Regions from separate parts of the Bacillus siamensis genome, predicted to be linked through region 1. Evidence: riboswitches for the same ligand, from Rfam matches in the RefSeq annotation. Region 1 holds a riboswitch; the other holds the start of a gene.
The links. A riboswitch is a leader RNA that binds a small molecule or an ion and turns the genes downstream of it on or off. The one in region 1 is predicted to bind S-adenosylmethionine.
Positions count from the first base shown of each region.

Region 2: linked by a shared signal. The riboswitch ahead of metK (methionine adenosyltransferase) and the one ahead of metN (methionine ABC transporter ATP-binding protein MetN) in region 1 are both predicted to bind S-adenosylmethionine.

Region 1 covers NZ_CP155579.1:3,121,193-3,129,313, forward strand. Annotated here, with positions in the region: gene ABDB98_RS15410 (hypothetical protein) at 81-233, opposite strand; gene ABDB98_RS15415 (carboxymuconolactone decarboxylase family protein) at 426-803, opposite strand; gene metQ (methionine ABC transporter substrate-binding lipoprotein MetQ) at 896-1,711, opposite strand; gene ABDB98_RS15425 (methionine ABC transporter permease) at 1,725-2,393, opposite strand; gene metN (methionine ABC transporter ATP-binding protein MetN) at 2,386-3,411, opposite strand; SAM riboswitch class I at 3,517-3,623, opposite strand; gene ABDB98_RS15435 (SCP2 sterol-binding domain-containing protein) at 3,735-4,085, opposite strand; gene ABDB98_RS15440 (thioredoxin family protein) at 4,182-4,502, opposite strand; gene ABDB98_RS15445 (toprim domain-containing protein) at 4,511-4,873, opposite strand; gene ABDB98_RS15450 (YusG family protein) at 4,941-5,177, opposite strand; gene gcvH (glycine cleavage system protein GcvH) at 5,232-5,615, opposite strand; gene ABDB98_RS15460 (arsenate reductase family protein) at 5,675-6,031, opposite strand; gene ABDB98_RS15465 (acyl-CoA dehydrogenase family protein) at 6,145-7,929, opposite strand; gene ABDB98_RS15470 (acetyl-CoA C-acetyltransferase) at 7,949-8,121, opposite strand, start outside.
Region 2 covers NZ_CP155579.1:2,860,686-2,868,806, reverse strand. Annotated here, with positions in the region: gene ABDB98_RS14010 (ABC transporter substrate-binding protein) at 1-582, opposite strand, end outside; gene ABDB98_RS14005 (alpha/beta hydrolase family protein) at 722-1,495, shown strand; gene ABDB98_RS14000 (DUF2584 domain-containing protein) at 1,553-1,795, shown strand; gene pckA (phosphoenolpyruvate carboxykinase (ATP)) at 1,838-3,421, opposite strand; SAM riboswitch class I at 3,619-3,757, shown strand; gene metK (methionine adenosyltransferase) at 3,927-5,129, shown strand; gene asnB (asparagine synthase (glutamine-hydrolyzing)) at 5,273-7,171, shown strand; gene alaP (alanine permease AlaP) at 7,373-8,121, shown strand, end outside.

The sequences.
Region 1 (8,121 bases):
GAACATTCCTAAAGTTTATCAAAGATCAGGGTGTAATTAAAGCTGTTTAAAACAGAAAAAGGGCGGAATTCCACCCTTTTTTACTGACCGATTTTCTCATTAAGCTGCGCTGCGAGGAACTTGCTTTTTTGGTACTCAAGCTCCCTCTGCCGTTCGACTTCCATCCTTTTTGAAAGACGCCGTCCGTATTCCTCGTAGCCGATGCCGTGTGACTTCTGCATCGCTTTTTCCATTTCAGGCGTATAGTCAAGGTCCAGTCTCTCGTGGCTGGTGCAGATAATGAATCAATCCCTTCATATATTTGCTTCTATTGTAACAATGATCCTCTGCTCCGGCCAAAGGGAGTGTGCCCCTGAATCCTTTCGAATGTGCCGATAACCGGCGCTGGCTTTATCTGAAAAACGGTATTCATACGATTGCTCTTTCTAATGCGTTGTATGCCCGAATTCCTGAATGCACTGCTGCACGAGGGTTACTCCCTGACTGAGGGCCGCGCCTCCCCCGAATGCCGCCGCGACGCTGATGACCTCAAGGATGTTTTCCTCTGTCGCACCCTGATCAAGACAGCCTTTCGTGTGATAAATCATGCAAAATTCATCTTGAGCGCTGATGCTGATGCCCAGAGCGATTAATTGTTTCTCTTTTTCAGTTAATGAATCCGCTGAAAAACACTGTTCAGTAAATTCATTAAACTTCCGCCCCATCATCGGCATTTTTTGCTCGAATATGCCTAAACCTTCTTTATATTGTTTCAATGCGTCATGCACGCTTTTTCCGTTATCCTGGTATTGAGCCACTGCCATTCCCTCCAATCGTTAACCTTCCTTTTTATTATGGACAGTTCTCCGATTAATACCCGAAAAAAACCCCGGATGATCCATCCGGGGTTTTTGCTTTATTCAGATACAGGAAGCACGGCTCCGTCGTATTTTTTCTCAATAAAGTCTTTGATTTTCTTAGAGTGAAGCACTTCCATAAGCGCTTTGATTTTCGCTGATTTTTCGTCGCCTTTTCGCACAGCGATGATGTTTGCGTACGGGTTGTTTTTCGTTGATTCTACTTGAATCGCATCTTTTAACGGATTCAGTTTGTTTTGAATCGCATAGTTGACGTTAATGAAGACTGCATCGCCTTCTTCTTCATTATATGCTTTCGCCGTTAATTCAGGGGCGATTTTTTTGAATGTCAGGTCTTTCGGGTTTTTCGTAATGTTTTTCGTAGTGGCGTCAATCGTTTTTACCTTCGGATCAAGTGTAATCAGTCCGGCTTTTTCAAGCATTGCCAGCATACGGCCTTGTTCAGCGACGTTGTTTGTCATGATGATGGTCGCGCCTTTAGGCAGGTCTTTCAGTGATTTGTATTTTTTCGTATAAATACCGAACGGCTCAAGGTGAACGGCTCCGGCATTCACGAGTTTGTAATCTTTATTTTCTTTCATTTCCTGTTCAAGGTAAGGAACATGCTGGAAGTAGTTCGCATCCACTTCATTATCAGCTAACGCTTTGTTGTACATTTTGTAATCGTTCAGCACTTTTACTTTTAATGTGTAGCCTTTTTCCTTCAGGAGCGGCTCCGCTTCTTTTAAGATTTCAGCGTGCGGCGTCTTTGTCGCAGCGACGACGATTTCCTTTTTATTTGATCCGTTTGATCCGCAGGCGGCCAAAACTCCCGCGAACACAAGCAGCAGCGCACTTAGTACAATCTTTTTCAATGTAAATCCTCCCTTATCTTTTGTCTATTATATTTGTAATCACATCACCGATGATTTGAATGATAAAGACGATGATGAGTATAAATACAGTTGCTACAAACGTTACATCCGTATTATTGGACTGGTACCCCTCTACATATGCAAGGTTTCCGAGTCCGCCTGAGCCGATGGCGCCGGCAATGGCGGTAGATCCGATCAGGGCGATGGCTGTAACGGTGATGCCCGAAATTAACGCAGGCATTGATTCAGGAATCAGCACTTTGAAGATAATCGTCGATGTCTTTGCTCCCATTGATCTGGCAGCTTCGATGACTCCTTTATCGACCTCACGCAGCGCAATTTCAACAAGCCGGGCATAAAACGGCGCGGAGCCGATAATCAGCGCAGGCAATGCGGCGTTCGGCCCTAAAATCGAGCCGACTAAAATCTTAGTAAAGCCGAGAAGCAGAATAATTAAAATAAGAAACGGAATAGACCTGAAAATATTAACGACCGCCGCAATCACGGTGTTAATGATTTTATTTTCCCATAAGCTTCCCTTGCCCGTTAAAAAGAGCAGAAGACCGAGTATCGCTCCGATGACAAATGAAAAGACTAAGGCGATGACCGTCATATAAAGGGTCTCGTATGTGGCCGTCCACAGCTCGGTTAAATCAACGTTCGGGAACCATTTTTCAAACATTTGTGATCACCTCTGCTTCTACCTGTTTGTCTTTGATGAACCGGATCACGTTTTCTACTTCTTTTTCCTGACCGTCAATATGGATGAATAAAGAACCGTAGGCTCCGTCCTTCGTCTGTGAGATTTTCCCCTGCAGAATATTGACGTCCACCTCAAAGTTTCGGATCATCTCCGTAATGAGGGGCTGCTCGGCGGCCTGCCCGACAAATGAAAGCTGAATCGTTTTTCCTGTCGCGGTTTCCTGCAGAAAATGCTGGATGGTTTCTTTCGTCTCCTCCGGTTCTGTCACCTGCTGAACGAAACGCTTGGTCATCGGTTCGCGCGGGTTTCTGAAAACTTGGAGCACTTCGCCTTCTTCAACGACTTTCCCGTTTTCCATAACGGCGACTCTGTTGCAGATTTTTCGGATGACGTGCATTTCATGGGTAATGAGCACGATCGTCAGACCGAGTCTGTCATTTATATCGGATAAAAGATCCAAAATTGAATCGGTCGTCTGCGGGTCGAGCGCTGATGTCGCTTCATCGCACAGAAGGACTTTCGGATTATTGGCGAGCGCCCGGGCGATGCCGACACGCTGCTTTTGACCGCCGCTCAGCTGTGACGGATAAGACTTTTCTTTCCCCTCTAATCCGACCAGTTTAATCAGCTCATCGGCGCGGCGGACCCGTTCGCTTTTTTTCACACCGGCGATTTCCAGCGGAAACATAATGTTCTCCCGGACGGTGCGCGACCACAAAAGGTTAAAATGCTGGAAAATCATGCTGATTTCCTGACGCGCTTTTCTCAGCCCGCGGCTGCTTACTTTATTTAATTCCGTCCCTGCAACTTCCACGATGCCTGACGTCGGCTTTTCAAGGCCGTTCAAAAGACGGATTAAGGAACTTTTACCAGCTCCGCTATATCCTATAATTCCAAATATTTCGCCCTTTTTGATATCAAGAGTGACATCTTGGACAGCATTGACATCCCCATGCTTCGCTTTATAAATTTTTGAAACATTTTGAAGATGGATCAAAGCAATCACCTGCCTTACACTATTCTAAGAAATCTTCCGGTTTTCTACGCAAAAGAAAAGCCTTTCTGCAAAAATGAGCAGAAAGGCTTATTGAAAAAGGCCTTTCTCTCATCTTTCAAAGCAGACCGCTTTGAGTGAATTGGCACCATTTCAACATCGTTGATGGTTGCCGGGCTTCATAGGGCACTTCCCTCCACCTCTCTTGATAAGAGAAAACATATCGTATTTTCGTCCGGAAATTCTTACTGTAGAATAGCACGGCGAATGATAAAAAGTCAATAAAATAAATAATGGAAGCTATTGTCACATAGTAGATTGGCAGTTTACGGCTGTTTGCTGATCGTCTGAAAAAATCCGTTTGTCAGCCAGAGGATGGCCTCCAGCTTCAGCAGGGCCCGGAATGATCCTTTCACTTTGAGTTTTCCGCTTTGGATGAGCTTCTGCAAAGAGACATCACCGTGCAGGAGATGGATGATTTCCGCCTGGTTTCCGTAAAAGGTCAAATTAGATTTTTCCTTTGAAACTGACGTTTTTCTCATTTCTCCCTGTCCGTTAATTGAGACCGTTAAGGCTTCTTTTTCTCCCTGGAATGTAATCAGCAGCGTTGAGGCGTTTAATAGCGGTTTCAAAAACAGATGCTGTCCGTCATTCTCCAAAACTTCTATTTTCTCCACTCGTATAACCTCCCGTTTTAATGGCCATACATACACTTTCTCTTTTTAACGGACAGAACCCTTTATAAACCGCACGACATTTTCCTGTAAAAATTGTCACATCGGGAACGTTTGCGATGTTTTTTGTTTAATCAGCTCATATAAATAGGAAACGGAGCGGAAGGCGTATCCTTTCTCAACAAGTTCTCCGCCTTTAAACAGCAAAAAGCACGGAACGCTTTCAATCTGATAGGCTTTGGCGAATGCGGGGGAATAATTCACGTTGTTTTTATAGAAGGCGGTGCCGGGCAGCATTTCTTCGACGACAGAAAGCATCTTGGACGCCAGCTGGCATGTGCCGCAAAACGGGGTGTACAAATACAGGAGATAGACGTCATCCTGAATCAATTCGAGTTCATTTTCTTGGAGTTCTTTCATTTTGATTATCACCTCAGGTCGTTCTTTTTCAAAAATACAGGGTCTGCATCAAGGCCGGCTCTGATCAGCACAGATGCGAGATGATGGCCCGGGCACGACTCGACTTGCCTGTATGTTCTGTCTATATAGATATGGCGCGCTTCGGGAAGCTCCCGTTTCAGCTGTTTTCTTAATTTTTCTCCGGATTCATCTGCGTCCGTTAATATAAAGACGTCTCTGTCAAACAGGCGGTCCGCCAAATCTTCCAGTTCGGTTTGGCCGATCGTCCCGTTTGTACAGACGATTTCCGCGGGTTCGATGAGCACTTCTCTGACTTTGATTTTATCCGATTTCCCTTCTACGATGATCACCTTTTCATCTTCGTTGTTCATAAGCATCACCTGCCGATTGTTTTAGCGTCAGATTAAAAAAGAAGGCAGTGAAATTCACCGCCAACTGTTAACACCAGCCGTTCTCATAATCGCAATCCACATATTTCGGATCACTGCCGTTTATGACATCGGCTGTTTTATAAAATTTTTGATTCTCAAATGAAAAGCCCTGTTTGAGCTCGTACTGGTTCATGCCTGTCATCTCGCCGATGGCTTCATTTTCATGAAACAAGGAAAACCTGCCGTTTTGAAAGCGGCCCGTGACGTTTTCCGTCACATCGACCTTTTGTTTATCAAAAGCCATATTAGACACCTCCCGTTACAGATAGAATGTCCAAATGGCCCTTTTGCTATCCGATCAGTCTTCCTGTGTCATTTCGTCATATTGCTCGGAAGTCATGAGGTTTTCGATTTCTTCAGCATCAGCCGGTTCTACGACGATCATCCACGCTTTTTCATATGGAGACTCGTTTACGAATTCAGGGCTGTCATCAAGGTCTTCGTTCACTTCCGTCACCGTTCCGTTAATCGGTGCGTACAATTCGGATACGGTTTTGACGGATTCTACGCTGCCGAATGGCTCGTCCGCTTTAATTTCAGCGCCGACTTCCGGAAGCTCGACAAATACGATATCGCCAAGTTCGGCTTGCGCGAAATGTGTAATCCCGATACGGGCTTTTCCGTCCTCAACTTTGACCCATTCGTGCTCTTTGGAATAACGCATATCTTTCGGTGTGCTCATCTAAATCCCTCCAATTTTTTCTTATAATAAGAAGATACCATAATTCTTAGAACGCGGCATTACATCCAATATTTTTCGAATTGGTCTTCTTTGAAGCCGACGGTGACTTTTTCGCCGTCTGTCGTAATCGGGCGTTTCAGGAGCATACCGTCAGATGCCAGAAGGTCAAGCTGTTCATCCTCTGACATGTGATACAGTTTTTCCTTTAGGTTCAGCTCGCGGTATTTCATGCCGCTCGTGTTGAAAAACTTTCTCAGCTCAAGTCCGCTCTTTTCATAGAGGTCTTTAATTTCTTCTTTCGACGGAGTTTCCTCCACAATATGTATTTCGTTTATTTCCTTACCGCGGTCTTCCAGCCATTTTTTCGCATTACGGCACGTTCCGCATTTAGGGTACCAGTAAAAATTTAACGACATCTTCTTCACCCCTTGTAAATGATCGTCGTTATTTTAACACAATCACTTGTAAAAACCTATAACGTTGCTTCATGAAAAAGCGCTCCGGATGAAGGAGCGCTTACAGCATGTGATCAGACGATATATTTTTCTTCACGGAAGACAGCGGCAGCCGCTTCACGTTTTTTCCGGATCAGATTTTTCGGTGTCAGGCGCGTCAGTTTGCGCAGCACGGAAAGCATCATGCGGAGGGAATCTCCTTCCTCCATGGCGATCAGTGATTCTTTGGCATGCGCTTCAATATTCTGAAGGGCTTCCTGGGCAAAGATCTCCGTATATAACAGCTTTTGCGCGGCTTTTTCGGCACCGTCCGCCGCAATCGCTTTTTCCGTTCTGAGGACGGCAGATTCCAAAGCGTACACCGCGCTGACGATATCAGCGATGTTCACCATGATTTCCTGCTCGCCTTCGATCTCTTTTCCGTATTTCTGCGCCGCGAGCCCCGCTGTCAAGAGGGCGATCTTTTTCGCCTGTCTGACAATGTATTTCTCCTGTTCAAGAGGCTCTGAGCCCGGCTCTTCAGGCATCAGCATCATGAGCTCTTCCTGGAGCGCCTTCGCTTTTTCAAAGAGCGGAAGCTGCCCTTTTACGGCTTTTTTCAGGAACGTGCTCGTTACGATCAGGCGGTTGATTTCATTTGTGCCTTCAAAAATTCTGTTGATTCGCGAGTCACGGTAGGCGCGCTCCACTTCATATTCCTGCATAAACCCGTAACCGCCGTGAATTTGAACGCCTTCGTCGGCAATGTAATCAAGCGTTTCAGATCCGCACATTTTGTTGAGCGAGCATTCAATCGCGTACTCGGCGATTGACTTTGCGACTTCGCGTCCGTCTTTTTGCGCTTCTTCCGTCAGCCGGCTCATATTATCTTCGAACAAGCCCACTGTTCTGTATACAGAGCTCTCCATGGCGTAAAGCCGTGCCGACATTGTCGCAAGCTTTTCCTGAGTGAGCGTGAAGCTTGAAATCGGCGTTTTAAATTGCCGGCGCTGGTTTGCGTAAGCGGCAGACAGCTCAATCACCCGTTTAGAAGCGCCGATTGTGCCGACGGCAAGCTTGTAGCGTCCGATATTCAGGATATTAAAGGCGATGACATGGCCTTTTCCGATTTCGCCAAGAAGGTTCTCTTTCGGCACTTCCGCCTGATCTAAAATCAGCGTTCTCGTCGATGAACCTTTAATCCCCATTTTTTTCTCTTCAGGGCCTGTTGACACGCCCGGATAATTTTTCTCTACGATAAATGCGGAAAACTTATCTCCGTCCACTTTTGCGTAGACGACAAAGACATCTGCAAAGGCGGAGTTAGTAATCCATTGTTTTTCTCCGTTGAGAATATAATGTGTGCCCGCTTCATTCAAAACGGCCGTTGTTTTCGCGCCGAGGGCATCTGAACCTGAACCGGGCTCAGTTAAGGCGTATGCCGCGATTCTTTGTCCTGAAGCCAAGTCCGGCAAATAGGTTTTTTTCTGTTCTTCCGTTCCGAAGAACACGATCGGCAATGAGCCGATACCGACGTGAGCGCCGTAAGATAGCGAAAAGCTGCCGGCACGCGAAAATTTTTCCGTAATGAAGGCTGAACTGATTTTATCCAAGCCGATGCCTCCATACTCTTCAGGCACGTCTGCTCCGAGGAGGCCCAAGTCTCCGGCTTTTCTGAGCAGTCTGACTGAATGCTCAAACTGATGGTTTTCAATTTCATCAATATAAGGAAGCACATCGTTTACGACATAGTCTTCTGTCGTTTTGCCGATCATTTTATGTTCGTCTGTAAAGTCCTCCGGAGTGAATATTTGATCATATCCCGTCTCCTCAATCAGAAAGCTGCCGCCTTTTTTGACGTTGACCGTTTCCTGTTTCATATTCGTTTCCCCCTTTTGTTTAAATGAGCTCAAATACGCCGGCAGCGCCCATGCCGCCTCCGATGCACATCGTCACCACGCCGAATTGCTCGTTTCTTCGTTTCATTTCATGTATGAGTGACAGGGTCAGCTTCGTCCCCGTGCAGCCGAGCGGATGTCCGAGCGCGATGGCGCCCCCATTGACGTTCACCT
Region 2 (8,121 bases), 260 kb from region 1:
CGGTTCAAACAGCTGCACATAATCACCGGTGCCGGATGCAAATGCGTTGGAAATGTTGGCGAAATCAATGTTTTGAATCAGGTTGATGTCTTTTTTCGGCTGTATGTGATGTTTTTTCAGGACGTACTCACCGGCCATTTGAGGCATGCCGCCTTTTCGCTGGCCGAGAAATGTTTTTCCTTTTAAATCGTCCCACTTGAATGATGTCTCATCCTTCCGCGCCACGAGAAATGTGCCGTCTGTCTGCGTCAGCTGCGCGAAGTTGATGATAGGATCTTTAGCTCCTTGCGCTTCCACGTAAATGGATGTTTCAGAACCGACCAGCGCGATGTCAGAGCCGTTTGACAAAAGCGATGTCATCGTTTTGTCTCCGCCCCATGTTGTTTGAAGAGACACTTGAAGCCCTTCTTTTTTAAAGAAACCCTTCGCTTCAGCGACATACATAGGCGTATAGAAGATGGAGTGTGTGACTTCCGCCACCTTCACCTTCGTCAGACTTTCTTCCTGTCTGCAGGCCGGAAGAATGAGCAGGAAAAAGGCGCATATGACAAAGATGCAGCTCGTTTTGAGCCATTTGTTCACGTTGTAACCTCCTTGTATTAAGCGTTAAAATAACCTTTTTTGCTTTACATATCGTATGATGGGTATAAAAAATGTGTGAGTGCCCATATTCAGGTTGGGAAAGAATAAAAAAACTGATGATGAAGGAGGCTCATTTGCTTTGCTGGTTGAAAAGAGAAGGTTTCCGTCTCCGAGCCCGCATGTCCGGCTCTTTGCGGTGTGCTATGAGTCAGAAGGGCTGAAGGTAAAGGGGCTCCTTGCCGAGCCTGCGGCGCCGGGAACATACGACGGTTTTTTATATTTGCGCGGCGGCATAAAAAATGTCGGCATGGTCCGCCCGGGAAGAATCGTTCAGTTTGCTTCCCAAGGCTTTGTCGTGTTTGCACCTTATTACAGAGGCAATCAGGGCGGCGAGGGAAATGAAGATTTTGCGGGAGAGGACAGAGAGGACGCGTTTTCCGCTTTCCGCCTGCTTCGGGATCACCCGAACGTCAGGGAAGGCCGGGTTCATATTTTCGGGTTTTCCCGAGGCGGCATCATGGGGCTTTTGACTGCGATCGAGATGGGGCATCAGGCGGCTTCGCTCGTCTCTTGGGGCGGTGTGAGTGATATGGTGCTTACTTATGAAGAGCGGAAGGATATGCGGCGGATGATGAAGCGGGTGATCGGCGGCACGCCGAAAAAGGTGCCGGATGAATACAGATGGCGTTCGCCGTTTGAAAAAGCAGACCGTATTCAAGCGCCTGTGCTGCTCATCCACGGCGAGAATGACGAAAATGTTTCGATCGAACATGCCCGGATAATTGAGGACAGGCTGAAAGAGGCGGGAAAACCGGTGGAAACCTGGTATTACAGCGGTTTTACGCATTATTTTCCGCCGCAGGAAAACAGGCGCATTGTCCGGCGTCTGGCGGAATGGATGAAGACAAGGTAAGATAACGGATTTATGATATGATAATAAAGAAAAAGAGAATGAAAGGGGATTTTCATTTTGGGAATGCCTGTTGAATTTAATACAATGATTGTGACAAAAGGCAATGAAAAACGGATAGAGGAAAATATCTTTTTATTGGAAAAAGAGGGCTACCGCGTTTATCCTCTTGATATTCCGATGGACGTGCGCAAAACAAAAAACGGCGAGAAATCCGGAACCGGCGAAGTCCAAAAGCTCGAATGGGCGAACGGCCGGACGAGCATTACATACAGACTCACTTCGCTTCATTCGACTAACTGAAAAAACAAAAGCCGAGGGCAGCAGCGCCCTTGGCTTTTTTGATTAAACGAGAGGCCCGCCGGCTTTGGCGATCGAGTCTGCATGAGAAAACTTTTTAAAGTTTTCTTTAAACTCATTGGCTAAAAACAGCGCCTTTTCGTTGTATGCTTTTTTATCGCTCCATGTGTTTTCAGGCTGAAGAACCTCATCCGGAACGCCCGGAACGTGAACGGGACTGTGCAGGCCGAAAATGCTGTCAGCCGTCATATTTGTCTGATCAAGCGTGCCGTCAATTGCGGCTTTTACCATCGCTCTTGTATACGAAAGTTTCATCCGCTCTCCGACTCCGTACCCTCCGCCGGTCCAGCCTGTGTTGACCAGGAAGACTTGAGCGCCGTGCTCGTCGATTTTATGCCCGAGCATTTCGGCATAGACGTGAGCCGGAAGCGGCAGGAAAGGTGAACCGAAGCACGTGGAGAAAGTCGTTTGCGGAGATGTCACGCCGCGCTCGGTTCCCGCGAGTTTGCTGGTGTACCCGCTTAAGAAATGATACATCGCCTGTTCCTTCGTCAGTTTGCTGATCGGAGGGAGCACCCCGAACGCGTCCGCCGTTAAAAAGACGATCGCCTGCGGATGGCCGGCAATGCTCGGCTGCACGATATTGCCGATCATCTCAATCGGATACGCGGCTCTTGTGTTTTCCGTGTAGAAGGAATTGTCGTAATCCGCCTCACCCGTTTTTTCATCAAGCACAACATTCTCAAGAACAGACCCAAAGCGGATCGCACGAAAAATCTGCGGTTCTTTTTCTTCGCTCAGGTTGATACATTTAGCATAACATCCGCCTTCAATGTTAAACACGCCGGAGTCTGACCAGCCGTGCTCGTCATCGCCGATCAGTTTCCGGTCTTCATCGGCCGAAAGCGTCGTTTTCCCTGTGCCGGAAAGACCGAAGAACAAGGCGACATCACCTTTTTCACCGACGTTGGCTGAGCAGTGCATCGGCAGAATATCTTGCTGGGGAAGAAGGAAGTTCATAATGGAGAAAATTGATTTTTTCATTTCTCCGGCGTATTCGGTGCCGCCGATTAAAATGACGCGCTTTTCGAAAGATACAATGATAAATGTTTCCGAATGCGTGCCGTCCGTCTCCGGATCCGCTTTAAAATGCGGAGCTGAGAGAATGGTAAACGGCTGTGCTTTCGGGTCCCTTTCAGCCGTCTCCGGTCTGATAAACAGCTGGCGCGCGAACAGGTTGTGCCATGCAAATTCATTTACGACTGTAATCGGCAGTCTGTATTTTTCATCCGCGCCTGCGAATCCTTCAAAAACAAACAGTTCATCTCTCTGTTTTAAGTAGCTGACGACTTTGGCGTACAGCTTTTCAAACGCCTCTTCAGAAATGGGCTGGTTCACCGCGCCCCAATCAATTTGATTTTCTGTGCTTTTTTCACGAACGATAAATTTATCTTTAGGTGATCGCCCCGTATATGCACCGGTAGTGGCACGTACGGCGCCCGTAGATGTCAGTGTGCCTTCATTTCGGGTGATCACTTTTTCGGTAAGTTTTGGCGCCGATAAATTATGATGCACATTTGGACTTGCGAGTAATGCTTGAAGATCTGCAGTTAAATCAACTAATTTCATAAAACCCTTCCTTTGCCGGTTTATTTTTATTTCGCTGAATGTGGAATTAGTATAACACATATATAAAAATAGTCTATACTGTTTATTGTTTTTTGTTTGTGTTTTTCCATTGCTTCCTGAAATAAAGGCGCGTAATCGCTTTAATTCATATTGACACTTTCCGCCCTTTTACGATAAGATATTTCATTGAGCGGATACTCTTATCCCGAGCTGGCGGAGGGACAGGCCCGATGAAGCCCAGCAACCGGTTTCTCTGTAAAAAAGCAGGTGAATACACTGTGGGAAACCAAGGTGCTAACCTGATGCAAGGTTTAATATTTCCTTGAGCGATAAGAGTGAAAGGCACACAGACCAAACCCTTTCCTCGAGTGGAAAAGGTTTTTTTATTTCATAAAATATGCCAATTAACATTCTCTGATATAGTATGACATTGTATTAAGAGGGAGCGAGTTCCGTATCATATGAGAAGGTCTTTCAAAAGATCTTTTTTCAGGAGGAAAAGTGAATGAGTAAAAACCGTCGATTATTTACATCTGAATCTGTTACCGAGGGTCATCCGGATAAAATCTGTGACCAAATTTCTGACAGCATCTTAGATGAGATTTTAAAAAAAGACCCGAACGCGCGCGTAGCCTGTGAAACATCTGTAACGACAGGCCTTGTGCTGGTAAGCGGAGAGATTACAACATCAACATACGTTGACATTCCGAAAACAGTCCGTGAAACGATTAAAGAAATCGGCTACACACGGGCAAAATACGGATTTGATGCGGAGACTTGCGCTGTTTTAACATCAATTGATGAACAGTCTGCGGATATCGCGATGGGTGTCGATCAGGCTCTTGAAGCGCGTGAAGGCACAATGAGCGATGCTGAAATCGAAGCTATCGGAGCAGGTGACCAAGGCCTGATGTTCGGTTATGCGTGTAACGAAACGAAAGAGCTTATGCCGCTTCCGATCTCTTTGGCGCATAAATTGGCCCGCCGTTTGAGCGAAGTCCGCAAAGAAGACATTCTTCCGTACCTTCGCCCTGACGGAAAAACGCAAGTTACCGTTGAATATGATGAAAACAACAAGCCGGTCCGCATCGACGCGATCGTCATCTCAACTCAGCACCATCCGGAAATTACGCTTGAGCAGATTCAGCGCAATCTGAAAGAGCATGTCATTAACCCTGTCGTGCCTGAGGAACTGATTGATGACGAAACAAAATACTTCATCAACCCTACGGGACGTTTCGTAATCGGCGGTCCTCAAGGCGATGCGGGACTTACCGGCCGTAAAATCATCGTTGACACATACGGCGGATATGCACGCCACGGCGGCGGTGCATTCTCCGGTAAGGATGCGACGAAAGTAGACCGTTCAGCGGCTTACGCTGCGAGATACGTAGCGAAAAACATCGTGGCTGCAGGACTTGCTGATTCTTGTGAAGTGCAGCTTGCATACGCAATCGGCGTGGCACAGCCTGTATCTATTTCCATCAATACATTTGATACAGGAAAAGCTTCTGAAGAGAAACTGATCGAAGTCGTACGGAATAACTTCGACCTGAGACCTGCCGGCATTATTAAAATGCTTGATTTGCGCCGTCCGATCTATAAGCAGACTGCCGCTTACGGCCACTTCGGACGTCACGATGTGGATCTTCCTTGGGAGCGTACTGACAAGGCGGATGCGCTTCGCAAAGAAGCACTAGGAGAATAATTTTATAGCCGCTTATTTAAGCGGCTTTCCCTTTTTGCAGATGCTGCCATGCTTATTTTTTACATAGCGTGAAACCAATGGCGTAACAAAGCGTCTATAAAAAGGGGGTCCAATTAGAAAATTACACTTATGGAGGCTATACTATGTGTGGATTTGTCGGTGTTTTTAATAAGCATCCATTAACTCAAACCGCAGATCAAGAAGAGCTAATCAAACAAATGAACCAAATGATCGTTCACCGCGGTCCTGACAGCGATGGGTATTATCATGATGAGCACGTCGGATTCGGCTTCAGACGGCTCAGTATTATTGACGTAGAAAACGGCGGACAGCCTTTATCATATGAAGATGAGAAATATTGGATCATTTTTAACGGCGAAATCTATAACTACATTGAATTGAGAGAAGAGCTTGAAGCGAAAGGCTACACTTTCAATACAGATTCCGATACAGAGGTGCTCCTTGCGACATACCGTCATTATAAAGAAGAAGCCGCTTCAAAGCTTCGCGGAATGTTTGCGTTTTTAATCTGGAACAAAACTGACCGTGTCATGTACGGCGCGAGAGACCCGTTCGGCATTAAACCGCTGTATTACACAACCATCGGGGACAAAGTGTATTTTGCATCTGAAAGAAAAAGTTTAATGGCCGCTCAAAACGGTATTGATCTCGATAAAGCTTCTTTACAGCAATATATGTCTTTCCAATTCGTCCCTGAACCGGGCACGCTTGATGCTGAAGTGAAAAAAGTCGAGCCGGGCAGCCAGTTTACGATCCGCCCGGAAGGCGAAATCGCGTTTAAAACGTATTTCAAAGCGAACTTTAAGCCCGTTCAGTCCGATGAAGATAAATTGGTGAAAGAAGTCAGAGACGCAATCTTTGACTCTGTCAAAGTCCACATGAGAAGTGACGTTCCTGTCGGCTCGTTTCTATCCGGCGGCATCGACTCTTCTTTTATCGTCTCAGTTGCGAAAGAATTTCACCCGAACCTTAAAACATTTTCTGTCGGCTTTGAACAGCAGGGCTTCAGTGAGGTTGACGTAGCGAAGGAAACAGCTGCGGCGCTCGGGATTGAAAATATCAGCAAAGTCATTTCTCCTGAGGAGTATATGAACGAGCTTCCGAAAATCGTTTGGCACTTTGATGACCCGCTTGCAGATCCGGCGGCGATTCCTTTGTATTTTGTCGCGAAAGAAGCGAAAAAGCATGTAACGGTTGCGTTATCCGGGGAAGGCGCGGACGAGCTGTTCGGCGGGTACAATATTTACCGCGAACCGCTGTCGCTTAAACCGTTTGAACGCATTCCGTCCGGTCTGAAAAAAATGCTTCTTCATGTGGCGTCCGTCATGCCGGAAGGAATGAGAGGAAAAAGCCTCTTAGTCCGCGGCTGCACACCGCTTGAGGACCGTTATATCGGGAATGCGAAGATTTTTGAAGAGCCTGTGAAAAAACAGCTGCTCAAACATTACAACCCTGAGCTTTCATACCGTGATGTTACGAAGCCGTACTTTACGGAAAGCCGTTCATACAGCGACATTAATAAAATGCAGTATGTCGACATTCACACGTGGATGCGCGGCGACATCCTGTTAAAGGCTGACAAAATGACGATGGCCAATTCATTGGAGCTGCGCGTGCCGTTCCTTGATAAAGTCGTGTTTGACGTGGCTTCTAAAATTCCGGATGAACTGAAAACGAAAAACGGTACGACGAAATACCTTCTGCGTAAAGCCGCTGAAGGAGTTGTGCCTGATCATGTGCTGAACCGCAAAAAACTCGGTTTCCCTGTGCCGATCCGCCACTGGCTGAAAAATGAAATGAACGAATGGGTGCGCAACATCATTCGTGAAAGTGAAACAGACGCTTATATTGAAAAGGATTATGTCCTTCAGCTTCTGGAAGATCATTGCGCCGACAGAGCGGACAACAGCCGCAAAATTTGGACCGTGCTGATCTTCATGATCTGGCACAGCATCAATGTTGAAAAAAGACTGGTGCCGGAAGAGCTGAATCACCAGCCGAAAGAAGTCATTTTCGTTTAATCCAAAAGGCTTTCGATGTTATCGAAAGCCTTTTTTTCTATTGTTTTATGTAAACCATCTATTCCGCTATGTTTTCAGTAAAGTATTACGCAATATTCAGAAAAAGGTTATAATAGGACTAATCGGGCAGATGCCGGAAAGTGCTTTCTGGCTATTTCGTCTCGGTTTGTTACTTTTCTGTCAAAATCAGGGGGGAGAGTTATGCAAAACAAAGGAAAAACGCTTCACCGCGGTTTGGAAGAGAGGCATATCTCGCTTATGTCTTTGGGCGCCGCGATAGGGGTCGGACTGTTTCTCGGGTCAGCTTCTGCCATAAAGCTTGCAGGACCGGGGATTTTAGCCGCTTACGCCTGCAGCGGGCTGGTCATGTTTTTTATTATGCGGGCATTAGGGGAAATGGCGATTCAAAAGCCTGTTGCCGGCTCATTCAGCCGCTATGCAAGAGATTATCTCGGACCGCTGGCCGGTTTTTTAACAGGCTGGAATTATTGGTTTTTATGGGTCGTTACCTGTATGGCGGAAATCACCGCGGTCGGCATTTATATGGGCTACTGGTTCCCTGACGTGCCGTCATGGATCTGGGCGCTTTGTGCACTCGTCATTATGACAGCTGTCAACTTTCTGGCGGTCAAAGCGTATGGTGAACTTGAATTCTGGTTTGCGCTCATTAAAGTCTTGGCGATTCTGTCAATGATTGCGATCGGTCTGGTGATGATCGTATTCGGTCTCGGAAACGGAGGCGTCGCGCTTGGAATCAGCAATTTATGGAGCAACGGCGGCTTTTTCCCGAATGGGATTAAAGGGGTGCTGCTGTCGCTGCAAATGGTCATGTTTGCATATCTCGGAATTGAGCTGATCGGTGTCACAGCCGGTGAGGTCAAAAATCCGGAAAAATCATTGGCGCGGGCCATTGATACGGTTTTTTGGCGCATTCTCATTTTTTACGTCGG